3 regions of the Alteromonas sp. MTD1 genome follow, and region 2 is predicted to be linked to each of the others. Evidence: predicted binding sites of a transcription regulator. Region 2 holds the regulator's gene; each other region holds the start of a gene.
The links. Region 2 encodes sigma-54, which starts transcription at its own class of promoters, with help from an activator protein. Its sites were predicted from a motif close to GTTGGCACGNNNNTNGNNT; they were not measured.

Region 1: flhA (flagellar biosynthesis protein FlhA) is a predicted target of sigma-54. The motif match lies at 2,407-2,425, and genes of this name have one in related genera.
Region 3: ACGHAV_RS02435 (hemerythrin domain-containing protein) is a predicted target of sigma-54. The motif match lies at 2,155-2,173, and genes of this name have one in related genera.

What each region holds. Positions count from the first base shown of each region.
Region 1 covers NZ_BTGG01000005.1:254,656-265,483, forward strand. The annotation lists gene fliQ (flagellar biosynthesis protein FliQ) at 1-176, shown strand, start outside; gene fliR (flagellar biosynthetic protein FliR) at 189-968, shown strand; gene flhB (flagellar biosynthesis protein FlhB) at 1,201-2,325, shown strand; gene flhA (flagellar biosynthesis protein FlhA) at 2,481-4,580, shown strand; gene flhF (flagellar biosynthesis protein FlhF) at 4,610-6,019, shown strand; gene ACGHAV_RS08760 (MinD/ParA family protein) at 6,025-6,891, shown strand; gene ACGHAV_RS08765 (RNA polymerase sigma factor FliA) at 6,888-7,619, shown strand; gene cheY (chemotaxis response regulator CheY) at 7,656-8,039, shown strand; gene ACGHAV_RS08775 (protein phosphatase CheZ) at 8,074-8,829, shown strand; gene ACGHAV_RS08780 (chemotaxis protein CheA) at 8,842-10,828, shown strand, end outside.
Region 2 covers NZ_BTGG01000008.1:226,834-237,661, reverse strand. The annotation lists gene mlaF (phospholipid ABC transporter ATP-binding protein MlaF) at 1-794, opposite strand, end outside; gene ACGHAV_RS12690 (calcium/sodium antiporter) at 1,246-2,202, shown strand; gene ACGHAV_RS12685 (SIS domain-containing protein) at 2,202-3,185, shown strand; gene kdsC (3-deoxy-manno-octulosonate-8-phosphatase KdsC) at 3,186-3,734, shown strand; gene lptC (LPS export ABC transporter periplasmic protein LptC) at 3,731-4,309, shown strand; gene lptA (lipopolysaccharide transport periplasmic protein LptA) at 4,278-4,832, shown strand; gene lptB (LPS export ABC transporter ATP-binding protein) at 4,835-5,560, shown strand; gene ACGHAV_RS12660 (RNA polymerase factor sigma-54) at 5,636-7,129, shown strand; gene hpf (ribosome hibernation promoting factor) at 7,159-7,446, shown strand; gene ptsN (PTS IIA-like nitrogen regulatory protein PtsN) at 7,460-7,903, shown strand; gene rapZ (RNase adapter RapZ) at 7,974-8,819, shown strand; gene ACGHAV_RS12640 (HPr family phosphocarrier protein) at 8,819-9,109, shown strand; gene mgtE (magnesium transporter) at 9,352-10,710, shown strand; gene ACGHAV_RS12630 (response regulator transcription factor) at 10,794-10,828, opposite strand, start outside.
Region 3 covers NZ_BTGG01000001.1:563,044-573,871, reverse strand. The annotation lists gene ACGHAV_RS02445 (EAL domain-containing protein) at 1-1,196, shown strand, start outside; gene ACGHAV_RS02440 (YqaE/Pmp3 family membrane protein) at 1,406-1,564, shown strand; gene ACGHAV_RS02435 (hemerythrin domain-containing protein) at 1,662-2,117, opposite strand; gene gdhA (NADP-specific glutamate dehydrogenase) at 2,286-3,632, opposite strand; gene ACGHAV_RS02425 (diacylglycerol kinase family protein) at 3,637-5,268, opposite strand; gene ACGHAV_RS02420 (DUF2878 domain-containing protein) at 5,450-5,995, shown strand; gene ACGHAV_RS02415 (SDR family NAD(P)-dependent oxidoreductase) at 5,988-6,704, shown strand; gene ACGHAV_RS02410 (HAD family hydrolase) at 6,791-7,621, opposite strand; gene ACGHAV_RS02405 (hypothetical protein) at 7,859-8,443, opposite strand; gene ACGHAV_RS02400 (DNA topoisomerase IB) at 8,839-9,882, shown strand; gene putP (sodium/proline symporter PutP) at 10,323-10,828, shown strand, end outside.

The sequences.
Region 1 (10,828 bases), on a different contig from region 2:
GTTTAGTGGTAGCGGTGTTCCAAGCGGCAACCAGTATCAATGAACAAACCATGAGCTTCCTGCCACGTTTGCTGGTTACCTTGTTGGCATTAAGTTGGGGCGGGAACTGGTTAGTACAACAGCTGATGGATTTTACGTTTCGCATGGTCGATTTAATCCCTCAGGTAGTAGGTTAAAAGGGCAACTACGTGGAAGTTGAACTGGCTACAATTAACCGCTTTTTAGCCGATATGCTGCTGCCTTTTATGCGTATCAGCGGTTTGTTTGTGGCAATGATAGGGTTAAGTGCGAAATCGATTCCGCCTCAAGTAAGGGCGTTACTAGGTATTATGCTTACGCTAATTATTATGCCTGTGGTACCGCCATCGCCTGTGGAAAATTTGGTTGATGTTGGAACCTTCGTCATTGTTATTCAGCAGTTGCTTATTGGTATTGTGATTGGTTTTATTTCAATGATGGTACTAAACACCTTTGTTCTGGCAGGCCAAATTATTGCCATGCAAACCGGCTTGGGGTTTGCCTCAATCGTTGACCCCGTTAACGGTATTAACGTACCTGCGGTGGGCCAGTTTTATCTTATTTTAGCGACGCTGCTTTTTTGGACCCTAGATGGCCATTTGTCGATGATCCACATGATTGTAATGAGTTTCGAGGCATTTCCCATCGGCGAGGCCTGGTGGACTGGCGAGCAATTTCGCGATATCGCACATTGGGCGGGCTGGATGTTTATTTCGGCCGTAACATTATCTTTGGCCCCTATTGTGTCGCTTCTAATTGTTAACCTAGCGTTTGGCGTTATGACAAAAGCAGCGCCGCAGTTGAACATTTTCAGTATTGGTTTTTCCATTGCACAGGTAATGGGCCTGCTGATTATTTGGATTACGTTAGACAACTTTACCGCTCACTATGAAACCCAGTGGCTTCGCGCCGAACAGTTTATGTGTGAGCTATTGAATATTTGTCCTTAGCATTTTTAGTGAAATGTAGAATTGAATTTCTGTTTGTGTACGGTTGCTTGTCACAACCTTGTTCAAACAACAGCGTTTAAATTGTAAGTCAATTAGAGTCAAGCGAGAGAAGCGACGCGTTTAATGAACCTTCCACCGCACGGATGCGGTGGCAGAGCGCCCATGGATGGGTTTACAGCGCGTTCAGTAAACGCGTCGCTTTTCTCGGCTAGAAGGCAAAAAGAGCAAAAAAATGGCAGATTCAAGCGAAAAAACAGAAGACCCCACGGGGAAAAAACTCGAAGATGCCCGGAAAAAAGGGCAGATTGCGCGATCCCGTGAATTGTCTACCACGCTGGTATTGGTGATAAGCGCCTTTATGTTTTTATTTGTTGGTGGATGGATTGCCGAATCTGTGTTTTCACTTACCAAACGCATGTTCACGCTATCTCGCGATGAAACTTACGACCTTACCCATATGTTTGGTGCTTGGGGAGAAGCCTTTTCAGCTGTCGGACCGTCGGTATTGCTTTACATGGTAGTGGCAATGATTGCCGGTATTTACGGCTCAATAGCGCTTGGAGGTTATAACTTTACGTGGGAAGGTGCGAAACCGAAAGGCTCTAAAATGAGTCCTATTCAAGGCTTCAAGCGCATGTTTGGCATGAATGGTTTGGTTGAGCTATTGAAGTCTATTGCTAAAGTTGTGCTTATTATCTCTATGGCATTAGGGGCGTTACTGTACTTCCAAGATGAAGCATTACACCTTGATATGGAGTTATATCCGGGCAATATTTTTCATGCCCTTGATATGTTGAAGTGGGCGTTTCTCATTCTGGCCTGCGGCATGATACCCATTGCGTTAATTGATGTGCCTTATCAAGTGTATAAGCACAACAAAGAAATGAAAATGACCAAGCAAGAGGTGAAAGACGAGCGCAAAAATGCTGAGGGCGACCCCATGGTGAAAGGCCGCATTCGTCGTTTGCAATATCAAGCTGCCACCAAACGTATGATGCAAGACGTGCCTAAAGCTGACGTGGTGGTAACTAACCCAACTCACTTCTCAGTGGCGATAAAATATGACGAAAACGGTACACGTGCACCTGTGGTAGTAGCCAAAGGTGCAGATGAACTCGCTATGCACATTAGAAAAATTGCTACCGCTAACGACGTTCCTTTGATCCCATCCCCCATGCTAGCACGTGCAATTTTCTACTCTACAGAAGTGGAAGAAGAAATCCCTAATGCGCTGTTTATGGCGGTTGCTCAAGTATTAGCGCACGTTTATCAGTTGAAAGCCTATCGTGCAGGTAAAGGAAAACGCCCTAAACCATTAAAACGCGACTTACCGATACCGCCTGAGTACCGTCGATAGTTCAAAATGAAGTAGTGTGTAAAACCCTAAAAATGGTTTATATATCAATTGCTAAGTAGACAGTACTTTACTTAGCTAAAAGCTGGCACGTTAGTTGTTAAACACCTATCAGTATTACGTAAAGCGTCAATTTTCTGATAGTGAGACAGTAAACGATGCAGTTATCCGGTTATCTTCAGCGTTTCGATAAAAATCAGCTGCAAAATTTTACCAGCGGGCTTGGTGCGCCAATTGTACTTTTAGCGATTATGGGCATGGTTATTTTGCCCATGCCCCCATTTTTACTGGACGTCCTGTTCAGTTTTAACATTGCACTTTCGCTTGTCATCATCTTAGTTGCTGTACTTACCCAGCGTCCTGTCGATTTTGGTATCTTTCCTCTTGTGCTACTTATCGCAACCGTTTTGCGATTGGCGTTAAACGTTGCATCAACGCGTGTGGTATTGCTTTATGGTCATGAAGGGGGGGACGCTGCAGGTAAGGTAATTGAAGCGTTTGGTGCTGTTGTTATTGGCGGCAACTATGCCGTGGGTATCGTGGTGTTCGCTATCTTACTTATTATCAACTTTAAAGTAGTAACCGCGGGTGCTGGACGTATATCTGAAGTAAGCGCCCGCTTTACGTTAGACGCTATGCCTGGTAAGCAAATGGCAATTGATGCCGACCTTAATGCTGGTTACATAGACCAAGATCAAGCCCGTCAGCGCCGTGAAGAAATTACTGCAGAAGCAGACTTTTACGGGTCGATGGACGGTGCTTCTAAATTTGTAAAAGGTGATGCTGTAGCGGGCTTGTTCATTATGCTTATCAATATCGTTGGTGGGCTGTTTATTGGCATGATTCAGCACGACCTGTCGTTCGGTAACGCCATAGAAATTTATACCATCTTAACCATCGGTGACGGTCTTGTAGCGCAAATTCCTTCACTTCTACTTTCTGTTGCAACAGCCATTATTGTGACGCGTGAAAACGAAACACAAGAAATGGGTAAAGAAATACGTGGTCAGCTAGGCAATAATCAAGCGCTATATATTTCATCTGGCGTGTTGTTTGTCATGGGTATTATTCCTGGTATGCCGCATATTGCATTTTTAGGCTTCTCTTTTTTAATCGCCGGGTTTGCTTACTGGCAAACGGTACAAGAGAAAAAACGCGCAGAAGCGCCAGCAGTGCCCGACAATGTAGTGAAAGATGAAACTGTTGTGCCTGAGGTAAAAGAACTTGGATGGGACGATGTACAACAGGTAGATACCATTGGACTTGAAGTGGGCTATCGCTTAATTCCGTTAGTTGATAAGTCGCAAGGTGGTGAGCTATTAACGCGTATCAAAGGAGTGCGAAAGAAGTTGTCTCAAGAGCTTGGATTTCTTATTCCACCTGTACACATTCGAGATAACCTCGACCTAGAACCTAATACCTACACCATTGCTATGCTGGGCGTAACCATTGGTGATTCTGTTATCAGCCATGACGAAGAATTGGCGATTAATCCAGGTCAAGTATTTGGCAAGCTTGAAGGTAGAGTGACTAAAGACCCTGCCTTTGGTTTAGATGCTGTTTGGATAAAGCCTAACAAGCGAGAGCATGCACAAACCCTTGGTTATACCGTGGTAGACGCAGCTACTGTAGTGGCAACGCATCTAAGTCAGCTATTAACGAATAATGCTTATCAACTATTAGGCCATGAAGAAGCACAGCAGCTTCTAGACATGTTAGCTAAACAGCATCCGAAGCTAGTAGAAGGGTTGGTTCCTGACATTCTTCCATTAAGCACGGTGGTTAAAGTACTTCAAACGCTACTGTTTGAAGGTGTGCCAATTCGAGATATGCGTACCATTGTTCAAACGCTTAGTGAATACGGTACACGTAGCCAAGACCCTGATGTACTAGTGTCTGCAGTGCGTATTGCGCTTAAACGACTCATTGTTCAAGAAATCACGCAAGGGGCAAAAGAAATACCTGTCATAACCTTGGCGCCAGAGTTGGAACAGATGTTGCACCAGTCTTTACAAGCAGGTGGCGAAGACGGCGCTGGCATCGAGCCAGGCTTGGCAGACAAGCTGCAAAAATCATTGCAGCAAGCCAGTCAGCAGCAAGAGTTAGAAGGCGAACCTGCAGTACTTCTAACGTCAGGCATGCTACGACCGGTACTGTCTCGCTTCTTAAAGTATTCGGTTGTTGGGCTCAATGTACTTTCGTACCAAGAAGTGCCTGATGACAAACAAATAAAAATAGTCAGTTCGGTCGGTCAATAATCTGACACTGGGTGATTGGAGAGGTTGCAATGAAAATTAGACGTTTCTTCGGCAAAGATATGCGTGAGGCGTTAAGCCAAGTAAAAGCTGAGCTAGGCAGCGACGCTGTGATTATGTCTAATCGCAAAGTGGCGGACGGTATTGAGTTAGTTGCGGCTTACGATAAAGAGCCTGAAGCAAAGCTTTCGGTGCCCAAGAAGCAGACGTCAGTACCTGGTAAAAAGCCAGTGCCAAGTTTAAGTGAGATTATCGGTGACGATGGCCCAGATAGTTTGAAAGCACTTCTTGAAAAGCAGCATGGTGGCCAGCCAAACTCTTCAACGCAAAGCTCTTTATCACAAAAGAATGCCGCTAACGCACAGCATGCTAACGACATCGCGTCTCACCTTAACTTCTCAGATGAGTTTATTGACGAAGTAGAGTCGCAACACTCTCAGCAAGCACAGCAGCAAGTGCAACAGCACTTTGAAGCTTTTCCAACCCATCAAGCATCTGGCATGGGCGAAATGCCAGCAAGCCAGTCAGCTGAGCTAGCGCAAATCAAAGAAGAGTTGGCGTCACTTCGCGATGTATTGCAATATCAGGTCGCCGATTTGATGGAAGCAAAGAATAAGCGTCAAAAACCAGTTCACCAATATCTTATTACCCGTCTTACTGATATGGGCTTAAGCGCATCACTTGCAGCACAATTAATCAGCTACACACCGGCGCATTACAACGAACGCGATGCATGGGTATATCTTCTTAACCTATTGGCTAATCGCATAAATGTGACCGGCAACGATATACTTACAGCACAAGGTGCGGTGGCTCTTGTTGGCCCAACAGGTACTGGAAAGACAACCACAGTGGCAAAGCTGGCTGCGCGTTATGCTCAAAAATACGGTGCTGATTCGGTTGCTATGATAACCATCGACACCTACAGAATTGCTGCGTTCGAACAGCTTGCTACCTATGGGAAAATCATTGGGTGTACAGTTAGAAAAGCACAGTCTAGTGAAGAACTTGCAGATTTATTATTCCAACTTCGCCATAAACGTCTAGTATTGATTGATACGGCAGGATTTAGTCAGCGCGATAGTCGATTAATTAAGCAAATTAAACAATTTGACAACGGCCAAATGCCCCAGGTAAAAAAATATTTGGTAGCACAGGCCAATACGCAATATCCTGCACTTCAGAGAATAATTGCTGCTTATGATGACATTGAACTAAGTGGCTGTATTTTCACAAAGTTAGATGAGTGCTACTCTTTAGGAGAGGTGCTGAGTGCGGCGGTAGAGTACCAATTACCGGTTAGTTATGTCACCGATGGTCAGAAAGTACCTGAAGACATTAAGATTGCAGAAGCGAAATCTTTAGTTTCCGCTGCTGCAAAGCTTTATAAAAAGTACGGTTTGAATCATACTAGTGCTAACAACGCCATTAAAACAGCATAAGCAGTATGATTGACGACCAAGCGAGTAGCTTAAGAAAAATGAAGCAATCACGGTTAATCAAAGTTATTGCCGTCACCGGAGGTAAAGGTGGCGTCGGTAAAACAAATATCACGCTTAACACTGCCATTGCCATGGCAAAGCAGGGTAAGCGAGTGATGGTTCTCGATGCAGACTTAGGTCTTGCAAACGTAGATGTCATGTTGGGCTTAAGAGTTGAGAAAAACCTTTCTCATGTACTTTCTGGTGAATGCACGCTAGATGAAGTACTTGTCACAGGCCCTCATGGGATAAAAATTGCCCCTGCAACGTCGGGTACGCAGTCTATGGCAGAGCTTTCGCCAACACAGCATGCAGGGCTTATTCGCGCCTTCAGCGAACTGCGCTCGCAAATAGATGTGCTTATCGTTGATACCGCCGCGGGTATCTCAGACATGGTTTTAAGCTTTTCAAAAGCGTCGCAAGATATCATGGTAGTGGTGTGTGATGAACCTACATCGCTAACCGATGCCTACGCACTGATTAAAATACTAAATCGTGAGCACGGCGTGTTCCGCTTTAAAGTTGTTGCCAACATGGTGCGTGATATTCGCGAAGGTCAAGAGCTATTTAGCAAGTTAAGTAAGGTTACAGGGCGCTTTTTGGATGTTGCACTAGAATTAGTAGCAACGGTGCCGTTTGACGAAAATATTCGCAAGGCGGTAAGAAAGCAAACTGCTATTGTTGATGCGTACCCAAGTTCACCGGCAGCAGTGGCTGTTACGCAGCTTGCCAATAAAGCATTGTCGTGGCCAATTCCGGCGCAACCGGGTGGTCATTTAGAGTTCTTTATTGAACAATTAATTGCAGATAAAGCAGTAGGAAGTCAGCGTTGAATAGCAAGGCAGCCGCTTATCAACAACAAACCGATAAGTCGCAGTTAGTTGAAAGACATGCGCCTTTGGTTAAGCGTATTGCCCATCACTTGATGGCGCGTCTGCCTGCTAGTGTTCTTGTTGATGACTTAATTCAGTCTGGCATGATTGGGCTGCTAGAAGCCGCGAGAAATTTCGACGGCTCCAAAGGTGCTAGTTTTGAAACTTTTGCGGGTATTCGTATTCGCGGCGCAATGTTAGATGAAATTCGTAAAGGTGACTGGACGCCTCGCTCGGTGCATAGAAACGGCCGAGCTATTACCGAGGCAATATCGCAAGTAGAAAGCGAAACCGGTCGCGATGCACGAGATTCTGATATTGCTGCTAAGCTAAATGTAAGCTTGCAGGATTATCACCAAATGCTCAATGAAGTAAATGCTGGCAAGTTAGTGGGTATTGAAGATTTGGGCGTTTCTGAAGACGTCATTACTACCGAACAAAACAAAGGTAGCGATGCGCCGTTAGAAGATTTAATGCAGGGCGCCTTCCAGAAGGCTTTAGCGCATGCAATAACAACACTACCTGAACGAGAAGCGATTGTGCTCTCGTTGTACTATGATGAAGAATTGAATCTTCGAGAAATAGGTGAAGTGCTCGATGTTAGTGAATCGAGAGTGAGTCAAATTCACAGCCAGGCCATGTTAAAACTCAAATCACGAATGAAATCGTGGCAAGCTGACGAAGAATAGATATTAATAACAATTAACCCCTCACTGGAGGCTATTTTGGATAAAAGCATGAAGATTCTTGTGGTTGATGATTTTTCTACCATGAGACGTATCATCAAAAACCTACTTAAAGATTTGGGTTTCTCCAACATCCAGGAAGCGGATGACGGCAGTACTGCGTTACCTATGCTACAGCAGGGTGACTTTGATTTTGTCGTTACCGATTGGAATATGCCCGGTATGCAAGGTATTGACCTTTTGCGTGCTATTCGTGCCGACGACAAGCTTAAGCACCTTCCTGTATTGATGGTGACTGCGGAAGCGAAGAAAGAGCAAATCGTTGCTGCAGCACAAGCTGGCGTAAATGGCTACGTTGTTAAACCGTTTACGGCGGCTACACTTAAAGAAAAATTAGACAAAATCTTCGAACGTTTAGGTTGATCCAGACGCTCACCAGAGAAACGAGGTTTACTGGATGACAACGAATGTAAACGTTCCTATATCGCTAGAAGAAGCTAAACAGCTTGTTGTATATCTTGAAGAAGGTGACAACGAGTCTGCTAATGCGCTTCTTGAAGCAGCGTCAATGAAAGAAAATGTTGAACTGTTTGCTGAAGTAGGAAAGCTAACGCGTCAACTTCATGACGCACTAAATAATTTTCAAATTGACGACCGCATCAAGAATCTTGCCACTGACGATATTCCCGATGCGCAGTCCCGCCTTACGTACGTAATTGAAGAAACTGAAAAAGCTGCTAATACTACTATGGATGCTGTTGAAGCAAGTATGCCAATAGCCGAAGGTATTGCCGAAGGCATTGAGAAAGTTATGCCTGAGTGGAAAAAGCTTATGAACCGCCAAATAGAACTGGGCGAGTTTAAGGTGCTTTGCGCAGATTTGGATAAATTACTTGAAGACAGTGCGGATCAGGCAACTAAACTTACACAGCTACTTACCGAAGTGCTGATGGCGCAAGGATACCAAGATCTTACGGGGCAGGTAATTCGTCGTGTAATCGACTTGGTTAAAGAAGTGGAAGATAGCTTAGTGAACATGTTAACCATGTTCGGAGAGCGTGATGGTGCAGAACAAATTAAATCTTCTAGCGTTAAGGCCGATAAAGTTGATGGTGTAGAGGCAGAGGGCCCAATCATCGATGCCGACCAACGTGATGACGTTGTTTCTGGCCAAGATGATGTTGATGATCTTCTGTCTAGCTTAGGTTTTTAGGGGAGCGGGCGCATGTCGTTTGATGTTGACGAGGATATATTACAGGACTTTCTAGTAGAAGCTGGAGAGATACTTGAACAATTACAAGAACAGCTCGTTGATCTTGAGAACAATCCTGAAGATGCGGATTTGCTAAACGCAATATTCCGCGGATATCACACAGTTAAAGGTGGCGCAGGTTTCCTTTCGCTGACTGAACTTGTTGAAATCTGTCATGGTGCAGAGAACGTGTTTGACGTTATGAGAAACGGACAACGAACGCTCACACCTGAACTGATGGATATCATTCTGCAAGCAACCGACGTGGTTGTTGAAATGTTTGAACGCGTAAAAGCAAGAGAACCACTTGAGCCTGCAGACTCAAACCTTGTCGACATACTGCACAAACTCAGCCGACCTGAGTCTCCTGACGAGAATATATTCGGTGGAGACGATGGCGCAGCACCAGCTGAGGCAGCATCAGAGCCCGAGCTTGTTGTAGAAGAAACGCCTTCGCAGTCTGCAGCGTCCAATACCGAAGGCGGTATTGACGAAATTACAGAAGATGAATTTGAAGCGCTGCTAGACGAGCTGCATGGTTCAAGCGCGCCAGGAAAGTCTTCTTCTTCAGATGCAGCACCTACCCCATCAGCTAGCGCTTCTAGTGATAGCGATGATATTACTGATGAAGAGTTTGAGGCTTTACTTGACGATTTACACGGTAAAGGCAAATTCAGCAGTGCTGAAGATCAAGCGCCAAAAGCAGCCCCGGCACCGGCGCCTGCGTCACCAGCAGGTGGCGACGATGAAATTACCGATGATGAATTCGAGGCGCTCTTAGACCAACTGCATGGTTCTGGCCAAGGCCCTACTGCACAAGCAAGCAGCTCTGCAAAATCACCAGAGCCGCCTGTAGATAAAGCTGCGACTGAAGCCGTCCAGAAAGCCAAACAACAAACACCAGCAGCACCAAAAGCAAGCGCGCCAGCAGCCCCCAAAGCTGCACCTGCACCTAAGAAAGAAGCACCGAAGAAAGACGACAAAAAAGCCGCTCCTGCTGCTCCGCCTGCTGAAACTACAGTACGTGTAGATACAAAACGTCTTGACCAAATCATGAATATGGTGGGAGAGTTGGTGTTGGTTCGAAACCGACTTATCAGCTTGGGTATTAATAGCAACGATGAGAGTATGTCTAAGGCTATTGCTAACTTGGATGTCGTAACAGGTGACCTTCAAGGTGCGGTAATGAAAACCCGCATGCAGCCAATCAAGAAAGTATTCGGTCGTTTTCCCCGCGTTGTTCGTGACCTTGCCAGAAGTCTGAAAAAAGAAATTACACTTGAGTTGGTGGGCGAAGAAACAGATCTAGATAAAAACCTGGTTGAAGCCCTGGCCGATCCACTAGTGCATTTGGTTCGAAACTCGGTAGACCACGGAATTGAGATGCCGGATGATCGTGCTGCAGCGGGTAAACCGCGTATGGGTACAGTTCAATTATCTGCATCTCAAGAAGGCGATCATATCCTTCTTACTATCGAAGATGATGGTAAAGGTATGGACCCTGAAAAGTTGAAAGATATTGCAATTAGCCGTGGCGTTCTTGATTCAGACGCTGCAGCACGTATGTCTGATGTTGAAGCGTTCAACTTGATATTTGCACCGGGCTTCTCAACCAAGACCGAAATCAGCGATATTTCTGGTCGTGGTGTTGGCATGGACGTGGTGAAAACGAAGATTAACCAACTTAATGGTACGGTTAACATCGATTCACAGCTTGGCAAGGGGACTCGGTTAGACATTAAAGTGCCGCTGACATTGGCTATCCTACCTACACTAATGATTGTTGTAGGCAAACAGACCTTTGCGTTACCATTAGGTGCGGTGAACGAAATAATAAATATGGACATCAAGAAAACCAATACGGTTGATGGCCAACTAACAATGATAGTTCGTTCAAAAGCAATTCCGCTGTTCTTCCTTGGTGAATGGCTAATTCGTGGCCCTAAAAACATTGATAGAG
Region 2 (10,828 bases):
TCTGCTCCCAAAAAACTCTCCTTCAAATCGGAAGCGGGATAGTGGAATGGCACTGGGCCATCGGCTTTCCCTTTTAAGAATTGCTGCACAAGCTCAGAATCGCTGTCCTTGATTTGCTGCGCAGTGCCTTCGCCAATAATGCGTTTGTCGGCCAAAATATAAATGTAGTCTGCAATAGTCAGTACTTCAGTTACATCGTGGGTGACCACCACGCTGGTTAAGTTTAGGGCATCATTAAGTTCGCGAATCAGTTTAACCAGTACGCCCATTGAAATAGGGTCTTGGCCTGCAAAGGGCTCGTCAAACATAATGAGGTCTGGGTCTAACGCAATGGCACGCGCCAGTGCCGCTCGTCGCGCCATGCCGCCTGATAACTCGCTCGGCATAAGTTTAGCGGCGCCTCGAAGCCCAACAGCCTGAAGTTTTAGCGCAACAATAGTGGCAATAATATCTTCAGAAAGTGACGTGTGTTCACGCAAGGGAAACGCAACGTTGTCAAAAACGCTCATGTCGGTGAATAACGCACCGCTTTGAAACAGCATGCTCATTCGGCGGCGAGTTTCATACAGCGATTTACGCGACATCGATACAATCGATTTGCCGTCAAACCTCACATCGCCTTCATCAGGTAATAGCTGTCCGCCCATCAAGCGCAGCAATGTGGTCTTCCCTATCCCACTTGGCCCCATTACGGCCGTTATCTTACCTTTTGGTACTTTCAATGAAATACCATCGTAGATAGTACGTTCACCACGCTTAAAGGTAAGATTATCTATTTCAACTAAATGTTCCATAGCGCTTTGTTGTCGACCCTTGACCTAGTAATGCTGACAATTTCTAATCACAGCTTTTAACGCTGCTGTTACAAACTTGCAGCCACAAAAATAAGTAATGTCTCTATGGCAAAACCGCTGCCATATCCCCGTAACATATAAAAACGTCGCGGGGCATTGTAAATTAGGCTCATTGTACGCTTTTTCAAGACCCCAGCCAAAGTCAAAAAGTTACAACTTATGTTCGATGTAGACGAACGGTTTAAATCGTAGGCTGAAAATCATTAACTGAAACTGAACAAACCCTACTTTTTGTTTATTTTTTAGCGTGTTGACGAGTTTATTAAGGTTTTACTAAGCAAGCATCTAACGGGATTAATTTAATAGATTACTAAAATAAAGTACTGAGGCCGTAGGAAAATGGCACCGATTTTGCGACAATCTCACGAAATACTTTTTATTACAGGTTGTTGTGCTTTTAAACATTGTCATTTTCATCGTCGGCCTAGTGGTGCTTAGCTGGAGTGCAGACAGATTTGTCTATGGTGCTTCGGCGCTTGCTAAGAACATTGGCATATCACCCATGATGATTGGGTTAACCATTGTGGCCATGGGTTCATCAGCACCTGAGATAATGGTGTCAGCCATTGCTTCTTTAAACGGAAACATGAATACCGCAGTAGGCAATGCACTTGGCTCGAACATCACCAATATTGCTTTGGTACTGGGTATAACTGCGCTGGTAAAACCCCTGCTTGTATCTTCAACCACGTTAAAGCGTGAACTTCCTGCGCTATTAATTATCTCACTTATTGCCATTGCCTTTATGTTTGACGGCGAATTAAAGTCGTATGAAGGTGTAATTCTGCTAGGGCTCTTCATTTTTGTATTAGCCATGATGGCGTGGTTATCGCTACAAGTCGAAAAAGGAGACCCGCTCGCTGCTGAGACCGCGGAAGAAATTCCTAAAAATGTGTCGAATACCGCAGCGCTAGTTTGGATTGGCATTGGCCTTGTAATTTTGCCTTTGAGTGCACATTTCTTAGTGAACTCTGCGGTAGAAATAGCACGATATATGGGCGTATCAGACCTGATAATAGGGTTAACCATTATCGCTTTTGGTACCAGCTTACCTGAACTTGCAGCAAGTATTGCGGGTGTCTTAAAAGGTGAAGATGACTTAGCCTTGGGCAACATTATTGGCTCGAATATCTTTAACCTGCTGGCGGTACTGGGTATGCCAGGATTAATTGCGCCAGGGCTATTAGACCCAGATGTATACAACCGCGACATGTATGTCATGTTAGGATTAACGCTGTTATTGTTTTTGTTTAGCTTCGATCTTGTTGGTAAACGCATCATTTCTCGAGCGAACGGATTTTTACTTTTAGCCTGCTTTATTGGCTACCAATTTTGGCTGTTTGGATAATGACAAATAAAAACCTACAGGCTGAATTTATTTTATCGGCGCAACGTGTCATTGATATTGAGGCTCAAGCAATACAAAACTTGAGCGCAAGACTTGATGAAAAGTTTGTTACAGCGTGCAACATTTTGCTTGCCTGTGAAGGAAAAGTGGTTGTGTGCGGTATGGGAAAATCAGGGCATATCGGCAACAAAATTGCGGCCACGCTCGCAAGTACGGGTACGCCCGCGTTTTTCATGCACCCTGGCGAAGCAAATCACGGCGACCTAGGTATGTTAACCAAAGGCGATGTGCTGCTAGCCATATCGAACTCAGGTGAAACTAGCGAACTTGTGAACTTGCTTCCAGTAGTAAAGCGGCTGGGTATTAAAGTTGTAGCAATGACAAACAGTGAGCAAAGCTCATTAGGCCAGCACGCCGACGTAGTATTAGACATTAGCGTAGAAAAAGAAGCGTGCTCCTTGGGATTAGCACCAACCTCTAGTACCACTGCAACACTGGTAATGGGTGACGCACTGGCCGTTGCTCTGCTCGATCACAAGGGGTTTACGTCTGATGATTTCGCCCTTTCACACCCAGGCGGTAGCCTCGGTAAAAAGCTGCTTCTGAAAGTTAACGACATTATGCTTAGCGGCCGTGATATTCCACTTAGCAGTGCTAACGACAAAGTGGCTGATGCGTTGCTTGAAATATCGAAAAAAGGCTTAGGCATGACGGGCATTGTTGCAGACGACGGCACGTTATTGGGCGTATTCACCGATGGAGACCTTCGCCGTATTTTGGATGCGCGCGTTGACCTTCACGATGCTGTGGTAAACGATGTAATGACAAAAGGCGGAAAAACCACGCGTGCCGACCAGTTAGCTGTTGAGGCGTTAAACTTAATGGAAGCGCATAAAATAAGCGCGCTTATGGTTGTCGATGAGAATAGAAAACCCATTGGTGCGTTTAACATGCACATGTTGCTTAAAGCAGGAGTTTTGTAAGTGGTAGCCACGTTATACGCAGAATTGGATAACGACTTTTTTGAACGTTTAGCAAACATTAAGCTGTTGGTTTGTGATGTGGACGGCGTATTTTCAGATGGCCGTATCTATCTAGGCAACGACGGTGAAGAGCTTAAGGCGTTTCACACTCGCGATGGTTACGGTGTAAAAGCATTGGTTAGCCACGGTGTAACAGTTGCCGTTATCACCGGCCGACGCTCTTCCATTGTTGAAAACAGAATGAAGGCGTTAAATGTGGCGCATATTATTCAAGGCGAAGAGAATAAGTCTGATGCGCTAGCATCGTTAATGAAATCATTAGGACTAAGCGCTGATGAGGTAGCGACGGTAGGTGATGATATGCCAGATACCGGCATGTTTACTCACGCAGCAATAAAGATTGCCGTTGCTGATGCACACCCCTTTGTAACTAAACAAGCAAACTGGATAACCACCCTGCCAGGCGGTTTTGGTGCTGTAAGAGAAATTTCTGACACCATTTTACAGGCTAAAGGCGTTACTGACGGTATATTCGGAGCCAGCGTATGAGCCTGTTTGGCTTTAACCGTTTAGGCGTAAGTATTTCTGCGCTATTTATATTGGCCATGTTGATGTACCTACCGACATGGATGGAAGACGAGCCTGAAGTCACTGGCAGCCAACAGTCAGACGCGCTAAAACCTGCCTACAAGGCTAAAAACTTAACTACTACCCTATACAATCAAGAAGGTCGGCTAAACCATAAGGTATTCGCCACGTCGATGGAGCACTATGACCAACTTGGTTTCGTACTATTTCAGCAGCCTAAGTACACCCTATATACCGAGAGCAATTCGTCGCCTTGGGTGGTCTCGGCAGTAGAAGGAACCCTGTACAATAACGAACTTATTCAATTAGAAAACAATGTCGTTATTGAAAATCAAACCGGTGATGACTTTGTAAAAACCATCACAACGCAATACATACAAATAAATTTAGACAACAAGCAGATGACATCAGACCAAACAGTTGAAATACTAGGGTCACAGTATGTTATTCAAAGCAATGGGTTTAACGCGAACTTACGCACCCAAGAATACGAGCTTATCGATCATGTACAAACCACTTATTCCCCTAGCAACTAGCCTACTTTTAGCCTTGGCAAGCAGCGGTGTTGTTGCAAGCGAAGCCGACTTTAACAAGCCCATTAAGGTGGACTCAAAGTCGCAGTTTGTCGATGGGAAAAATAAAACATCATTATTTAAGGATGATGTTCGAATCTCTCAGGGCTCGTTAGTGATTAATGCTGACGAAGTAGAAGTTATCGCCACTGACGGCGAAGGAAGAGAAGTTTTCGTAGCGAGAGGAAACCCTGCAAGCTACTCTCAGCAGCTTGAAGACGGTACGCCGGTTTCGGCAAAGGCGAATGAAATTCGTTATGAGGTAGTCAACCGCACTATTGCGCTAACGGGTAAAGCCGAACTTAAGCAAGATACCAGCATGGTGCAAGGCGATAACATTACCTTCGACATGATTACAGAGCAATTGCTTGCAACTGGCGGTGACGATACCGATGGTGATGGCAGAGTAACCACCGTATTTACACCTGAAACCATTCGAAAAGCAAAGTCTCAAGACGACAAAAAAGACAACGAAGGTAACGAATAGTTATGGCGACGTTAAGTGCAAAGAACCTTGCAAAAGCCTATAAAGCAAGACAAGTCGTGCGCGACGTTAGCTTATCGGTATCAACAGGGCAAATTGTTGGGCTATTGGGTCCGAATGGCGCTGGTAAGACCACTACATTTTATATGATTGTCGGCCTTGTTCCGCTAGACAAAGGCAAAATTGAAATTGACGACAATGAGCTTACTCACCAACCTATGCATGAACGTGCACGCCGCGGAATTGGCTACCTCCCGCAGGAAGCGTCTATTTTTAGAAAGCTTACTGTGCATGAAAATATCATGGCTATTTTACAAACGCGTAAAGATTTAAATTCACAACAACAAGAAGAAGAAGCCGACGCACTACTTGATGAATTTAATATTAACCATATACGTAATAGTGCGGGGATGAGTTTGTCGGGCGGTGAAAGGCGTCGTGTTGAAATAGCGCGAGCGCTGGCGGCAAAACCACAGTTTATTTTGCTAGACGAACCATTTGCTGGTGTTGATCCTATATCAGTTAATGATATAAAGAAGATCATCCAACATCTTCGTGATAGAGGCATAGGCATTCTTATCACCGATCATAACGTACGAGAAACATTGGATGTTTGTGAGAAAGCGTACATTGTGAGTCATGGCGAATTAATTGCGCAGGGAACCGCAGAACAGGTTTTAAGTAATCAAAAAGTTAGGGATGTATACCTAGGCGAACAATTCAGGCTATAGTTAATGTAACCGGATTGTCATTTTTTCAGTTTCGCTCTTGGTGTATTCAATTTAAAGCATTTAAATAAGAAGTAGATGAAACCATCTTTACAGCTAAAATTTAGCCAACAACTTACCATGACACCTCAGCTTCAGCAGGCTATCAAACTGCTGCAGCTTTCTACGCTTGACCTTCAACAGGAAATTCAAGAAGCGCTGGACTCTAATCCGCTTTTAGAAGTTGAAGAAGGCAACGACGAACCTCAAGTTGAAAAGAATAACATCGACAACGACGACAGTGGCGATGTTCAACCGACGGCTTCAAGCGATACGTTAGAAGCCGGAGATGCGCTTGAAAAGAACGATTTACCAGACGAACTTCCTATAGACAGCACGTGGGATGAATACTACTCGGCCTCTTCTGCGCCAGCGCCTGGCCCAGCCAGTGATGACGAACAAATTTTTCAGGGCGAAACTACCGAAGATATCCAAGAACACCTACTATGGCAGATGCGTTTAACCCCTTTCTCTGATACAGACAGAGCCATTGCCATGGCAATTATCGACTCTATTGATGAGTCGGGTTATCTAACCGTGTCACTTGAAGATATTCTAGAAGCAGTAAACGCTGAGGAAGTGTTAGACGAAGACAGCGATGAGCTAATTGAAATGGATGAAGTAGAGTGCGTGTTAAAACGTATTCAAATGTTCGACCCCATTGGTTCTGGCTCACGTTCTCCACAAGAGTGCCTTATGGTGCAGCTACGTCAGTTCTCTGAGGACACACCGTGGCTTGCTGAAGCCAAGCAGCTTATTGAAGAATATTCAGACCTTCTTAGCAGTAAAGACTACCGTACGCTCATGCGTAAAAGCCGTTTGAAAGAAGATCAGCTTCGCGAAGCAATGCGCTTGCTGCAAACCTTGAATCCTCGCCCTGGTAGTGCTTTAGTTACTAAAGAACCCGAGTACGTTATTCCAGACGTATCGGTTACTAAAAAGAACGGGCGCTGGGTGGTAGAGCTAAACCCTGATAGCCTGCCAAAACTTAGCGTTAATCAACAATATGCTGCAATGAGTCGTCGTGCAAAAAACAGTAGCGACTCGCAGTTTATTCGCTCACACATGCAAGAAGCCAAATGGTTTATCAAAAGCCTAGAGTCGCGTAACGACACCTTAATGAAGGTTGCTAATTGTATTGTGCAGCAACAGATGGGCTTTTTTGAGCATGGCCCAGAAATGATGAAACCAATGGTTCTCAATGATGTCGCAGAAATGGTAGATATGCACGAATCCACTATTTCACGCGTCACCACGCAAAAGTATATGCATACGCCACGCGGTATATTCGAATTGAAGTATTTCTTCTCGAGCCACGTAGCAACCGAGTCGGGTGGTGAGTGTTCATCTACTGCGATACGTGCATTGATCAAGAAGTTAGTGGCAGCTGAAAAACCTAGCAAGCCGCTAAGTGATAGCAAGATTGCTTCATTGTTGGCCGAACAAGGCATTAAAGTTGCCCGGCGAACAATAGCAAAATACCGGGAGTCGTTATCGATCCCGCCGTCGAACCAACGCAAAAGCCTTATTTAACGGGCTACATAATATAAGGAAGACGAAATATGCAAATCAACCTTACTGGTCATCATGTCGAAATCACCGACTCTTTGCGTAATTATGTCGATACGAAGTTCAGCAAACTTGAACGTCACTTTGATCACATTTCTAATGTGCATGTCATCCTGAACGTTGAAAAATTAAATCAGAAAGCCGAAGCGACAGTTCACTTAAGTGGCGCTGAAGTATTCGCATCCTCAGAAAATACCGACATGTATGCGGCGATTGACAGCATGGTTGATAAGCTCGACCGGCAGGTAATCAAGCATAAGGAAAAACTCAAAAAACATTAGTAGTTAATTAAGTATGGATATACAAGCCATCGTAAGTTTGGACCGCACCGAGTGTGCGGTTCAATGTAATAGTAAAAAGCGTATTCTAGAAATCATTGCCGACATTGCGGCTAAAAATAATGAAAATATAGACGGCGCTACGGTATTAAACAGCCTAATGTCGCGAGAGCGTATGGGGAGCACCGGCATTGGAAACGGTATCGCCCTTCCCCATGGACGCTTAGCTGGTCTTGATAGAGTTATTGCAATTGTAGTAACCAGTACACCAGCAATCGATTTTGATGCTATTGATGAAAAGCCAGTAGATATCTTTTTTGCGCTTTTGGTTCCGGAAGAGCAAACTGAAGGCCACCTTCAAACGCTTGCCACCGTTGCGGGCAAACTGAACAACAAAGACACCGTAAAAGCAATAAGACGCGCTACCACCAGCGACGATATAGTAAAAGCGCTGGGCTAACGCCGTAATAGATATAACCTCACTGCAATAAGCAGTGCGAGCTTAAGATTTTAATAAAGGGAGAGGCAAGGTGAAGCTGATTATTATCAGTGGTCGTTCAGGCTCAGGGAAATCGGTCGCACTGCGAGCGTTAGAGGATTTAGGGTACTATTGCGTAGACAATATTCCCGTGAACTTACTGCCTACCCTAACCCACACTGTGGTTGATGAATACGACCAAGTGGCAGTAAGCATTGATGTTCGAAACCTACCTAAAAACCCCAATGAATTGGTAGAAATACTCGACTATCTACCTAGCTCGTGGTCGATGACTATCGTGTATATCGATGCCAGTGATGACGTTTTGGTAAAGCGTTTCAGCGAGACACGTCGATTGCACCCGCTTGCTAAGCTTAACAAATCGCTTTCAGAAGCCATTCAAGCCGAGTCGGCACTACTTGCCCCCATCGTTGAACGTGCAGACCTGTATTTAGATACCGACAAACTTACAATTCATCAGCTAGCCGAATTAATTCGCGAGCGTATTTTGGGTAAGAAGAGTTCAAGGTTGGTATTGGTGTTTGAATCGTTTGGTTTCAAGCACGGCATCCCCAAAGACGCTGACTATGTATTCGATGCGCGGTTCTTACCTAACCCACACTGGGAACCAGATTTAAAACACCTAACTGGCTTAGATGCACCGGTAGAAGTGTTCTTAGGCTCTCAGCCAGTTGTTACTAAGTTTATCTGGCAAATACAAAACCTTATCACCACATGGTTACCACATTTAGAGCGAAACAACCGTAGCTATGTAACAGTAGCTATTGGATGCACGGGCGGCCAGCATCGCTCGGTTTATATCGCACAAAGCTTGTCGAAGACCTTTAGTGAAATTCACCCAGATGTGCAGATACGTCATAGGGAGTTGAACCAGTAATGAGTAATGAAAAAGCAGGTTCTATCGAAAAAACCATGACCATTGTCAACAAGCTTGGTTTGCATGCCCGCGCAGCTACTCAGCTTGTGCAGTTGGCTAATCAGTTCGACGCTAAAATTGTACTGAAAAAAGAAGATAAAGAAGCCGATGCCAACAGTGTTTTAGGCCTAATGATGCTTGAAAGCCATCAGGGTGAACAGGTTACTGTGGTGGTAGACGGTGATGATGCACAAGCAGCTATGGCGGCTATTGAGCAACTTATTGCAGGAAAGTTTAACGAAGAAGAGTAAGTGCATTTGGCTAATAGCGTTTGTACTTTATTAGCATTCACTATTTAACTCTTGTGTTTAACCCCCTGTATTGGCCAAATATTCGTCATTTAGTCATAATAAAGACGTTATCCGTGTTTTAATTATGACAGCGTAACAGCAAGTACGATATTCTTACCGCAACACCTAATCTCAATGCAGCATCGCATATTGGGCTCTAGCGTTACTCTTAAACCTGTTTAGCTTGGTAGGATTCGCTATTTATGGCAGAAGCTCTCGTCTCTAAATACGTACAAACTCAACTTCGTGCACTAAATGGCGCACTGAACAATGGTCAGTTTGTTTCTGTACGTAAGCTTTTGCTTGAACTTCCTCCTTCAGATGTAGCTCACATTCTTGAATCTAGCCCTAGCCGCACCCGTGATGAGCTATGGGAATTGATAGACGGTGACTTCCATGGCGATATCCTAGAAGAGCTTTCTGACGATGTAAGAAACGGCATTATTACCAAAATGCTGCCTGCCAACGTGGTTGACGCTCTTGAAGAGATGGATACCGATGACTTGGCAGAAACCTTAAGCAGCCTTCCAGAGCCAGTACTTGCCGACATTCTTGATTCAATGGATGCGCAAGACCGTCTTCGCGCGGAACAAGCCCTTTCATATGGTGAAGAAACCGCCGGTTTCATTATGAATACCGACACCATAACGCTGCGTCCAGACGTTACTATAGATGTTGTACTTCGCTACATTCGCCTTAAAGGTGAGCTGCCAGAAAATACCGATACTTTTTATGTGGTAAATCGCACCGATAACTTAGTAGGCATTGTGCCTGTAACCCGTTTATTAACTGCCGATACTGACGAAAGAGTGTCAGATATCATGGACGAAGAATCGGAAGCGATACCGGTGCATATGCCAGATGACGAAGTGGCTAGCTTGTTTGAACGTTACAATTGGCTATCGGCCCCTGTTGTAGATGAAAACAATCGCTTGGTGGGCCGAATTACCATTGATGACGTGGTTGATATTATTCGTGAAGACGCAGAACACTCAATGATGAGTATGGCCGGTCTTGATGATGACGAAGATACCTTCGCACCGGTTATGCAAAGTACCAAACGCCGCTCGGTGTGGCTGGCAGTGAATCTTGTGACCGCACTAATGGCGGCGATGGTAAGTGATTTATTTGAAGCAACGCTTAGTCAGCTGGCTGTACTGGCGATATTAAACACCATAGTACCAAGCATGGGTGGCGTTGCCGGTAATCAAACCTTAACCTTGGTTATTCGCGGTATGGCATTGGGACACGTTAATGCTAGCAACAGCCGCTGGTTGATAACAAAGGAACTGTCTATTGGTTTCTTAAACGGTGCTATTTGGGCTGTGCTTATTGCTTCTGTTATTGCGCTTTGGAAACAAGATTACACGCTAGGGGTTATTATTGCTTTTGCCATGCTGGTAAACATGATTGCTGCGGGCCTAGCGGGTGCTACCTTACCTATGATCATGAAGCGTTTTAAAATAGACCCGGCGCTGGCAGGTAGCGTTATACTTACTACCATTACTGATGTTGTAGGAATTTTTGCGTTCCTTGGTACAGCCACACTATTTTTGATTTAAGCGCCGTTGATAGGACACGCACGCCTAAGCGCTAAGGGCTAAGGGCTATTCACTCGCTAAGGGCTTCTAAGCGCTAAGGGCTTTTACGCGCTAAGGGCTTTGGCCACAAATCCCTCAA
Region 3 (10,828 bases), on a different contig from region 2:
AAATGGCATCGAGCAATACTGTTCAAGTAATAGCGATTACAGTGTTGGGTTTTAGGACTATAAACGACCTGTATGGTTACCAAAATGGTGATAATACCTTAAAAGCGCTTGCACAACGCTTACAGCGATGGCCCGGCACATCTGCGCGCCTTGCAGGCGGTGAAATTCTCTACATTTCTCATGAGCCGCTACAAGAAGATCAGTTAAATACATTACGTCACATACTTGAACAACCCGTGGAAAGTAATTTAATAGCCATTCCGGTTAAAATTACGATGGCGGTGGTGAATTGTCCCATTGATGCGAGTAATTCCGAAGAGTTGTTTAGAAAAATAAACATAGTTACCGATGAGGCCATACACACTGGCGCATGGTGTGTGAACTACAGAACTGAGCTTGAGGATAGGTATAACAGGCGCCTTTCAATAACCACAGAATTAAAACGTGCTTTGGCAAGTCAGCAAGACGAACTCTCTATGGTTTACCAGCCAAAAGTAGATCTTAGAACAATGAAAGTAAGCAGTATGGAAGCGCTTATTCGTTGGAATAACTCTGAGCTTGGATTCGTACCTCCTGACGAGTTTATTACTATTGCTGAGCAAGCAGGGTTAATTGAGCAAGTGACAACATGGGTTATGCAACAAACCATTACCGATCTTGCGTACTTTAGAAATAAAGGTTTCAACTTTACGGTTGCAATGAACTTGTCTACTCAAGATATTCAAAACAAAGTATTGCTGAGCAATTTGGTTACGCTTTTAACTGAAAAAGGGTTGTCTCCTGAAGCGCTCGAATTAGAAATTACCGAGAGCGACTTGGTGGCAGACGCAAGTCTGGCTATTGAAAATTTAACCGAGCTTACTGCACGCGGTTTCCATTTTGCTATCGATGATTTCGGAACAGGCTATTCATCGTTAGCGTATTTGAAAAACTTACCTGTCAAAACCATAAAAATTGATAAAAGTTTCATACTGTCGTTAGCGTCAGATGAAAACGACCAGCAAATTGTGCATACGGTGTTAAGCCTAGCCAGTATCTTTAATTTGAAAGTTGTTGCTGAAGGGGTAGAGGACGAAACATCTCTTGATATCCTTAAAGGGTGGGGCTGCGATGTGGCGCAAGGCTACTATATAAGTAGGCCGCTTAAAGTGGCTGACTTAGAAACATGGCTGCGTAATTCGCCTTTTGGTGAATAGTAAAAAAGCTGAGCTCTTAGTAGTGAGTTCTTATTAACGTGTAATAAGACGTGTAATTAGGCGTGAAGTACTCGTTTTGAAACCTTGACTTTACTTAATAACGTTGGCACTGAATGTGCTTAGTTCTACATGGGTTAAATGAACGTGGTTTTAACAGCGTTGTTTAAATGTCTCTCGCCAATAAAAAATAACAAAATAAGGAAAAGATTATGGATATCATCCGCATATTACTATCAATTTTACTGCCGCCACTGGGTGTGTTTTTGCAAGTAGGGATTGGCGCACAGTTTTGGATAAACATTTTACTAACCATATTAGGTTACTTTCCAGGCGTAATTCACGCAGTGTACATCATTGCTAAGCGTTAATAAGCACTGTAAATGCAGTGACTTTTAGCGTTTAATCATAAAAAAGCCAGCTTAACGCTGGCATTTTTATGATTTGAAGAGAGGCTGCATTGGCACATTATGCCGTTGCAGTAGCTGTTGACATTTCCTGTCCCATCTCATTTACGTAATCATCAGCCAATGTGGTTTTTTGCTTATCATTAAGCACGCGACCTGCCACTTGGAAAAACTCGTGTTCTTCGTCTGCCAAATGATGCTCAACCTTATCTTGTAAGTTTTTAAGATGACGTAGCCAAGCAGGAGAACTCATCTCAGTGTCATCTAGTTTTGCCAATAGCTCATCAATTTCATGGTGCTCAGCAATGCCGTGGCGCGTTAAATCTATCGTTGCATCTTTTTCTAGAAGGTGAGCATAAAAGTGTCGCTCTTCAGCCAGTGCATGACCTTCTAACTGCAGTTTTAACTCTTGATAGTATTCGCGACGAGCAGCAGTATCGCCGCTTGTTTCAGCTAATATCTTTAAAAGTAGACGTTGTTTCTCATGGTCTTTACGTAGTGCTTCGAAAATATTCATAATACATTCCTCAGGTAATTTTAACTCTACCTTAGTAATGCGATATACGTTCCAACATGCGAACAACACTTACTGCTTGATTTTTATTACTATTTTAAAATTGCCACCAGGGTAGCAAATTCGACTTTAGAAAAACTTACATAACGATTGGAGAATATACATTGCTTTTTACACGCCTTGGGCAACGATAGCATCAGCCAAACGCCTGAAAGCCGCTATGTTAGCGCCTTTCATATAATCAATGTAATTGTTAGCAGTATCTTTCCCTTCCTCTACACAGCGCTCATGAATACTTAGCATGATACTTTGCAATTGTTCGTCTAGTGTATCTGCGTTGCGTTGGCTAAACATGGCATTTTGTGACATTTCTAAACCAGAAAGTGCAACGCCACCTGCGTTTGACGCCTTGCCTGGAACATACACTAGTTCTTTGTCTTTAAACACGTCTTGAGCTTCATCGGTACACGGCATGTTCGCACCTTCCAATACCATATTACAGCCGTTATTCACTAGCGTTAATGCATCGTCTCTATCTAGTTCATTCTGAGTTGCACAAGGTAATGCAATGTCGCAAGTTAAATGCCATGGCGTTTTGCCTTTTTTCCAGTCACCAATGCCTTTATCAGCAAGATCGGTAAGAATGTTGTTGCTTTTTGCGTGCTCAGCAATAGCAAATTTTATGGCTGGCTCGTCAAACCCATCTTGCTTGTAAAGAGTGCCGCGACTGTTCGACAGGCTAATTACCTTCGCACCTTTTTGCGTTGCTTTAAGTGCAGCATGAAGCGCTACATTCCCTGCACCCGAGACAACAATGTTCTTCCCTTCAATGTCAGTGTTGTGCTGTTTACATACTGCGTCTAAGAAGTAGATAAGCCCGAAACCAGTGGCTTCCGTGCGCACATAACTACCGCCAAATTCAAGCCCTTTTCCTGTCAGTACACCCTCAAACTTGTTGTTAAGTCGTCGATACTCACCGTACAAGTAGCCTATCTCTCTTGCTCCCACGTTTATATCACCTGCCGGTACGTCCGTGTTTGCGCCAATATGGCGCTGTAATTCACGCATAAACGCTTGGCAGAAAAGCATTATATCTCTATCACTTCGGCCTTTAGGGTTGAAATCTGCACCGCCTTTACCGCCACCCATGGGTAGCCCCGTAAGTGCATTTTTGAAACACTGCTCGAAGGCAAGAAACTTTAATACCGATAAATTAACCGTTGGGTGGAAACGCAAGCCGCCTTTATAGGGTCCCATTGCTGAGTTGTGTTGAACACGCCACCCCTGATTGACTTCAATGTCTCCGCTGCTATTCATCCAAGACACCGTAAAGTAAATAACGCGCTCTGGAAAACACAACCGCCTAACTATGTCATCACGTTTATAGCTTTCGTTTGCGTTATAGATGGGAATAATATCGTGTAGTACTTCTCTTACTGCTTGAAGATATTCGTTCTCACCCTCAAATTTCTGGGCGACAAAGTTATAAATTTCATCAAAATTGCTTTCGTATGGCATTGAATTAATTATCCTTCTCTTCAACGTTGGTTAGCACTATTAGGCTTCTAGGGTACGTTGTAATTTCGATTTTACTGTCTTTAAATATTTCCCCATCTACCGCATAAAGGGTAGGTGAATCGAACGCAAGCCTAATGCTTCGTGCTTGAGCATGCTTTATTGCATTTGAATGTTGTTTCGCGTCGTTGGGGCTTAATACAAGTTCAGCCAATGACAACAACTGTCTATCTGATGACGCCTGCGGGTTAAGCCATGTTAAGTCAAGCTTTCCATCGGTCACATCTGGTGGCGCTGAACCTTGTGCCAGTGCAGTAGTTAGCGGCGCTGCATTTGCCACTACAAGGCTAGGTGTAGTCATTGACTGCGCTTCGTTTTCATCAAGCGTAATAGTGAATGACATGTCTTCATTATTAGAAATCGCTTGCAAAAGCCCTTTGATATAGGCGAACTGGCCGCCAATATTTTTTGCTTCTCTGTCGGCGGCAGAGATCATTTTCTCTTCAAAACCGACTGCAGCGACAAGGAGCATGACGTGGTCATTGCATTTTGCGGTATCGATAGCCAATGTATTGCCGGCTATTATCACATCACATGCTGTGCTTATCGGCATGACTTTACTCATATAGCCATGTAGAACCTGGCTTAGCGCATTTGCAGTACCTAAAGGGATAATGCCCATTGTGATTTCGCTATCAATAAGTTCGCTTGCCACTTCTGTAAGGGTGCCATCACCGCCGCACGCTACTACAATGTCTGCACCATTGCGTTTGGCTTCACGAGTCAGTTCAGTTGCTGTTATGTCTGGTGTGGTTTCTTTAACTGACACACTAAACTTTTCATTCAGCCGAGATAATATGTCGTCTTTGTTCTGTTCCCATTTGCCACCGCCAGCTACGGGATTAACAATAAGAGCAAGGCGTCGTTTCAGGTTTAGAAGGCCACCGTCGCGTATTTTTTGAAGCGATGCCAACTGACGTTTATTTAATCGAGCAGTTTGTCGGATATCGTTAATCTGGCTTAAGGCTTCTTTTACGCTCAACGAAGGATTCTTTGCTAACAAGTAAGCGGCAACAACAAGCACCGACCTGCCTCTACCTAATGCACAGTGCACTACAACACTTTTTCGTTCGTCAACCTGCTGTTGGATGAAGTTAATACCCTGCATCAATTGGTCTTGGGTAGGGCTGGTGTGGTCAAGAACAGGAATGTTGAGATAACGGTAGTCTTCTTGGAACGCGGTCCAGTCTAAGCCATCGAATTCAGCAGTGACATCCAGTATTGCCCCAATTTTGTTTTCATTGAGCAGATCAACATGCTTGTTAGACATGCGGCAAGCTAGAAACAGGTGAGGTTCAATTTGTTGAAGTGGTGGTACTTTATCAGTGCGTCTGGCGTATTCATTGTAAAGCCATGAGCCAAACAAAAAGGGCACAAAGACCCAACGAATATAAATTGGGATAGAGCCATCCTGACGCTTGCGAAAAAGGCTTGGGAAATTTAATAAGTAAGCACTACTTACAGCAATCAGCGAAAACGCAGTCCATCCAAGCAGCAGCTTTAAAAGAGTGTAGGGCGCAAAGTACGTTGCAAACAGTGCAGCTATTGCGCCCGCTACATAAAACTTCACCATCTTCATATAGAAACATATCCTTTGTTTGCGAGAGTACTATTCTTACTACGCGAGAATGGTTTTCGTTTACTTTACAAGTGAACTATCGTGCAATTGAATCCATTACCTATTGTAAACTTACATAATGAACTTACCTTTGACGCTGCGCGTAAAGGCTAAGTATTAAAGCTAAAATGTGGAAGCGCTTATGTGGTTAAAGGTTGGCAATTTTGTTTGGTTTCAAACAATTTGGTGGTTGATCATTCTTTTTCAAAACAATGCAATATTACCCGTCGTTGCCCTCATTAGCGTTTGGTTAGTTTTATCTCCGCAAAGAGCCGCCGACATCAAACTTATGTCCATCATGTTAGTGATAGGAACTGTCGTGGATGGCTTACTCACCTATGGTGGGCTTTTCAATTTCACTGAACAAAATGCGCTTATTCACTTTTGGCCGATTCCAATTTGGCTTTCTCTACTTTGGGTAGCTTTTTCGGGAACGGTTCATCATAGTATGGAAGCGTTTAAGGGCAGATACGCGTTGTGCGCTGTTGGTGGCGCAATATTTGCCCCTTTAAGCTACTTAGCGGGCGAACGATTTGACGCAGTAGAACTAGGTGCATCTTACATAGTGTCTTATGCAATTATCGCTGCTGTTTGGAGCGTGGTTTTTCCTCTGTGTTTTTATATCTCGTCCAAGTTATTGAAGACGCAGCTTACACCCAACATTCAAGGAGAAAGTACATATGACTAAAACTGTATTAGTTACTGGTGGAAACCGTGGCATAGGTTTTGAAGTAGTGAAGTCGATGGCTACAGCAGGATACAAAGTACTGATGGGGTGTCGTGATGAAGAAAGTGGGGAAAAAGCGAAAGCTGAAATTCCAGGCGCAGATGTACATGTGATTGAAATGCCGCTCAATAACGAGAATGCCATAACCGACGCCATTGTTCAGGCACAGGCTGTTTATGGGCATATCGATATTTTAATAAACAATGCGGGCGTTCTCGATGATACGCCATGGGATGAAGTATCGTCTGAGGGGTTGTCAAAAAGCATGCAGGTAAATGTGAACGCGCCATTGACACTCATACAGCACACGTTGCCTAAAATGATCGAGCGAGGATTTGGTCGAATTGTAAATGTGAGCTCTAGTTATGGAAGTTTCGATCAGTCACTACAGGGGCCGTTAAGCTATGCCATTTCGAAAGCCGCGTTAAATGCACTTACGGTAAAAATGGCGGCAGTAGTTGATAAGGCAAAAGCTGACAAAGCCGACGATGACGAGTTTGACGTTACGGTAAACAGTGTCACCCCCGGATGGGTTCATACACGGATGGGTGGTGCCGATGCTCCCAGAACGCCTGAAGAGGGTGCTGATAGCATTGTGTGGCTAGCAACGTCTGCAAAAGGTGGTCCGCACGGCGCGTTTATAAAAGATAGAGAAACGGTTGCGTGGTGATAGTTACCAATAATTGCTCGTAGCGAGAGTTGCGCGTAGCAAGAACTGCGCGCTTCGAAGGTGAAATTTAACGCTTTAACGTGCGGCTAAAGCGAAAAACGTTCTCTTAAAAAACGTGCAATGCCGTCTTCATTATGATGGCCAATAATCGAGGTTGCCGCATCCTTAATCATTTGCTTTGCATTTGAAGGCGCATAGGCTTCGTCAGCAAGCTCGAACATACTAATGTCATTATCACTGTCGCCGAAACATATTACGTTACTGGCCCCTAGCTTGTTTTTAAGTATCTCAACCGCACTACCTTTATTGGCCAACTGGTGATGAACATCCATCCAACGGTATTGGTCTCCCTCTATAGCGGGACCAGAATACGCAATTAGCTCATCATGGTTATTTAAGTACTGATACATTTCGTAAACCAACGGCGCATCACCAATCATGCTAATGTTTGTTATGTGGGCGTGGGCAGGTAGCTGCTCAATAGGAGCAAGTGTGGCATCAGTACGAGAAAAGTACTTATCAATTAAGTCACGTTCAACCTGATGCTGCGGGATAGCGTGATAAATCACGTGGTCGTTGGACTCACTGTTAATATTTACGGTGTTTACGAATGGTGTGATACGGTTTTCGTTAGCACATTGCACAATGGTGTTAACCTCGCTAGGTGCCAACAGGTTCTCTAGTGTCAATGCCTTATCTGATGGGTCCCAAATGGCCACACCATTATTATAAATGTGTGGAAGAACAAACTCGGTGCCTTTTAAAACATGCTGCGCTGAGTGCATCGTTCTGCCGGTTGCAACAGTGAAAGCGATGTCTCGCTCGGCAAGTAAACCTAACGTGTCTTTGGTATAGGTCGAGATTACTGATGATTTGTTGAGAAGGGTACCGTCTAAATCGAAAAAAATTAAATCCATAGTAAATCCGTAGAGAAGAGCCTGATAATGCATCGTTAAAAAAGAAGGCAATAGAGCATAATACGCAATTATTGCCTTTTTGTTTACTTCATCTCACTAATGTCATACCAGTATGGATTGCGTTAATAGGTTGGCGTGGAGGAGTCATCTACTATTAACCTAGTCAGCTTCGATATACTCTCCCGATGAACCTTAATGAAACGATATCCATTCATATTTTCACAGAAAAAAGCTGCGTTATTTAATGGCTTCTACAACGTCACTTGCGTGTGGGCGCAGTACGGTCTCAAGCTCTGCAACTGATTGCGGCTGTTTAAGGCTTATAATGAGCGCTACTTGTTTATTGCGTATAGCATGACGCACTGTTTGCACAATTTGATTTCGGTCGGGGCGTAAGCCCAACAAACCTGCTATAAACAAACCAATGAAAATACCTGGGCTAATTAATGCAATATAGGTAAACATCGGGTTTTGTTGAGTCAGTGCTGGACCATACTGTGTAAGTAGAAACGCACAAATTAGCCCTATGAACAAACCCACGCTTCCTAATACAAGGTGTGATGTCCACAAATTGTTGCCGATGGTTTCAGTGCCTTTCTCAAGTTTTTCGCTCAGTTTTGGGTCGCCTGATTCCACCAACTCAACTTGAGAGAGTGCAATATTGGTTTGCTCGCTGACAGCATCAATTGCGTCTTGGGCATTTGCCCTTGTGTCGAACACCGCAGCAACTTGAAGATATTCGCTTGCCATCATTGACGCACGGCGATTGTTTGTATTTTCGTTTGATCCCTTCTTTTGTACTTTATGTTCAGCTTTCGACATAACACACTCCATTTCTTAAGTTCTTTATCAATTCAAAAAATCATGAATTTATTTATCCAATATTCATTCCGGGTAATTAATTTATGATGTTTTTGAACGCCTAGTGATGCTTGGGATGCGTTTTACTACTCTGTTATTTAAAGCTTTCTTTGAGAGTATTAAAGGGTTTTAAGGTAGGAAGGTATTCAAAAAATATGACGTTTAATATGCCTTAAAAAAGTCATTACAGCCCACTTTCAATGAATCTGATTAAGAATGTGACTTTTTTACACGCAGTATGAAAAAGTGTTACACCATTTTGATTAGACGGCGTGCTCTTGATCAATATATTCAAAGCGTCAGTAACAAATTTTTTAACGCAAAGATAAATTCAGAACCGTGTATAAGAAGTGGCAATGGCAGAAAAAGGAATGCTAGCGTGTAGACAGTATGATAGCGCCGAACATCTTGCTATTACGCGCCACAGAACAGGTGAAAAGCGCTTCTACTATCGTTATGCCAGTGGAAGAAAAGTATCTGGTAAACGTACTTTAAAACGCATAAACCAATTAGTTATCCCACCAAAATGGGAGTCTGTCTTAATTAGCAAAGATCCAAAAGCCTGTATTCAAGTAATCGGTTGTGATGAAAAAGAGAGACGACAGTACATTTACCACCCTAGTTGGCATGAACACCAACAAGCGCTTAAATTTGAAAGGCTTTGCGAATTCGGAAATAAAATTTCAGCTTTCAGACAGCGGTGTGTTTCGTTAGTAGAAGAAGCCGGGTGGCAACAAGAAAAAGCATGCGCTTTAGTGTGTTTGCTGCTTGATAACACTGGTGCGCGAGTAGGGAACGCGCAGTACAGTAAAGTAAATAATACGTTTGGTTTAACTACACTGCGGCATAAACATCTGAAACAGAACGATGATGATACTGTGTCGTTACATTATGTGGGTAAGCATGGCAAGCAACGCCAATTAACGATAGAGGATCCAGCACTAGCAGCACTGGTTAATGAGTCATCGGAAAAGCCAGGGTATTGTTTGTTCCGCTATCAAAATAACGATGGTAAATGGCAAGATGTGACAAGCGACGATGTAAATCAGTTCATCCATGAAAATCTTGGGAATTCATTTAGTTGTAAAGACTTCAGGACATGGGCTGCTAGCCGCCATGCATTGATGATGTTACCACGTGTTTATGACGAGATAATTCAAGCTTCAAATAAAAAATGGGAAAGTACACTAAGTAAATCTGTGAGCAAAGCATTGGGAAATACGCCCAATGTATGCCGGAAATATTATATTCACCCTAATCTTTTTACCCTTCTTAAAGACAAACAAAACACAGAAAGTCTCATTTTGCAGGTATCAGAACTTGCGCAAGAAAACCTTAGTCATTTTACAGCGTATGAGCGCATTGAAAGGCTTTTATTGGGCGTAATATCAGCTGAATGAAGTTGTTTATATATTTGTAATGAAAATGATTTAGTTGATGCTAACTTGCAATAAAATTGCTTCAAAAGTTGAATCTAACTATGTTTCACGTTTCTTGGTTTTTATTTTAAGTGTCTGATATTTATTGTTTTAATTTAACTTTCTAGCAGGTTTTTTTCTGTGAAACCATCATCCCACTTTTTGCATATGAACAAGTGTTGAAATTAAGTTGTACATTAATTGCACTTGAAAAAATTTAAAAAACCTTTATATTGTTTGAACTCAAATGATTACTGTTCGAGTTATCTTGCGTTGGCGTTGACGACTTGTCGTTGCTGTTAGCTGATAAATCGCGACGTTGACCACCTCTGTCACAGACACGCGGATTGGAAAGAAAGCTTCATAGGTAACGGGTACTTTAATCATTTATTTTTTGAGCAACAAAGGATTTATCCCTCGCTATGCCTTTAGAAAGTTATATCTCATTGTCGCTTTATTTTATCGCGATGTTGGGGATAGGGTTGTTTGCATATCGTCAATCGACCAGTGATATATCAGGTTATATATTGGGCGGAAGAAAGGTAAGCCCTCAAGTCACTGCTCTATCAGCAGGCGCGTCCGACATGTCTGGTTGGATGTTAATGGGGCTACCCGGTGCAATGTTTTTAACCGGGTTCGACGCTTTATATATCGCGATTGGTTTAGTAGCAGGCGCACTGGCAAATTACTTACTTGTGGCACCGAAATTGCGTGTATATACAGAAGTGGCTGATGATTCACTTACGGTTCCTGAGTTTTTTGCTAAACGTTTTAATACACCGAATTCAAGCATAAGAATTGTGTCTGCTGCAATCGTTGTGATGTTTTTCACGTTGTATACGTCGGCAGGTTTAGTGGCAGGCGGCAAGCTTTTTGAAAGTGCATTCAATGTTGATTATCAACTTGGGCTGTTCATAACGCTGGGTGT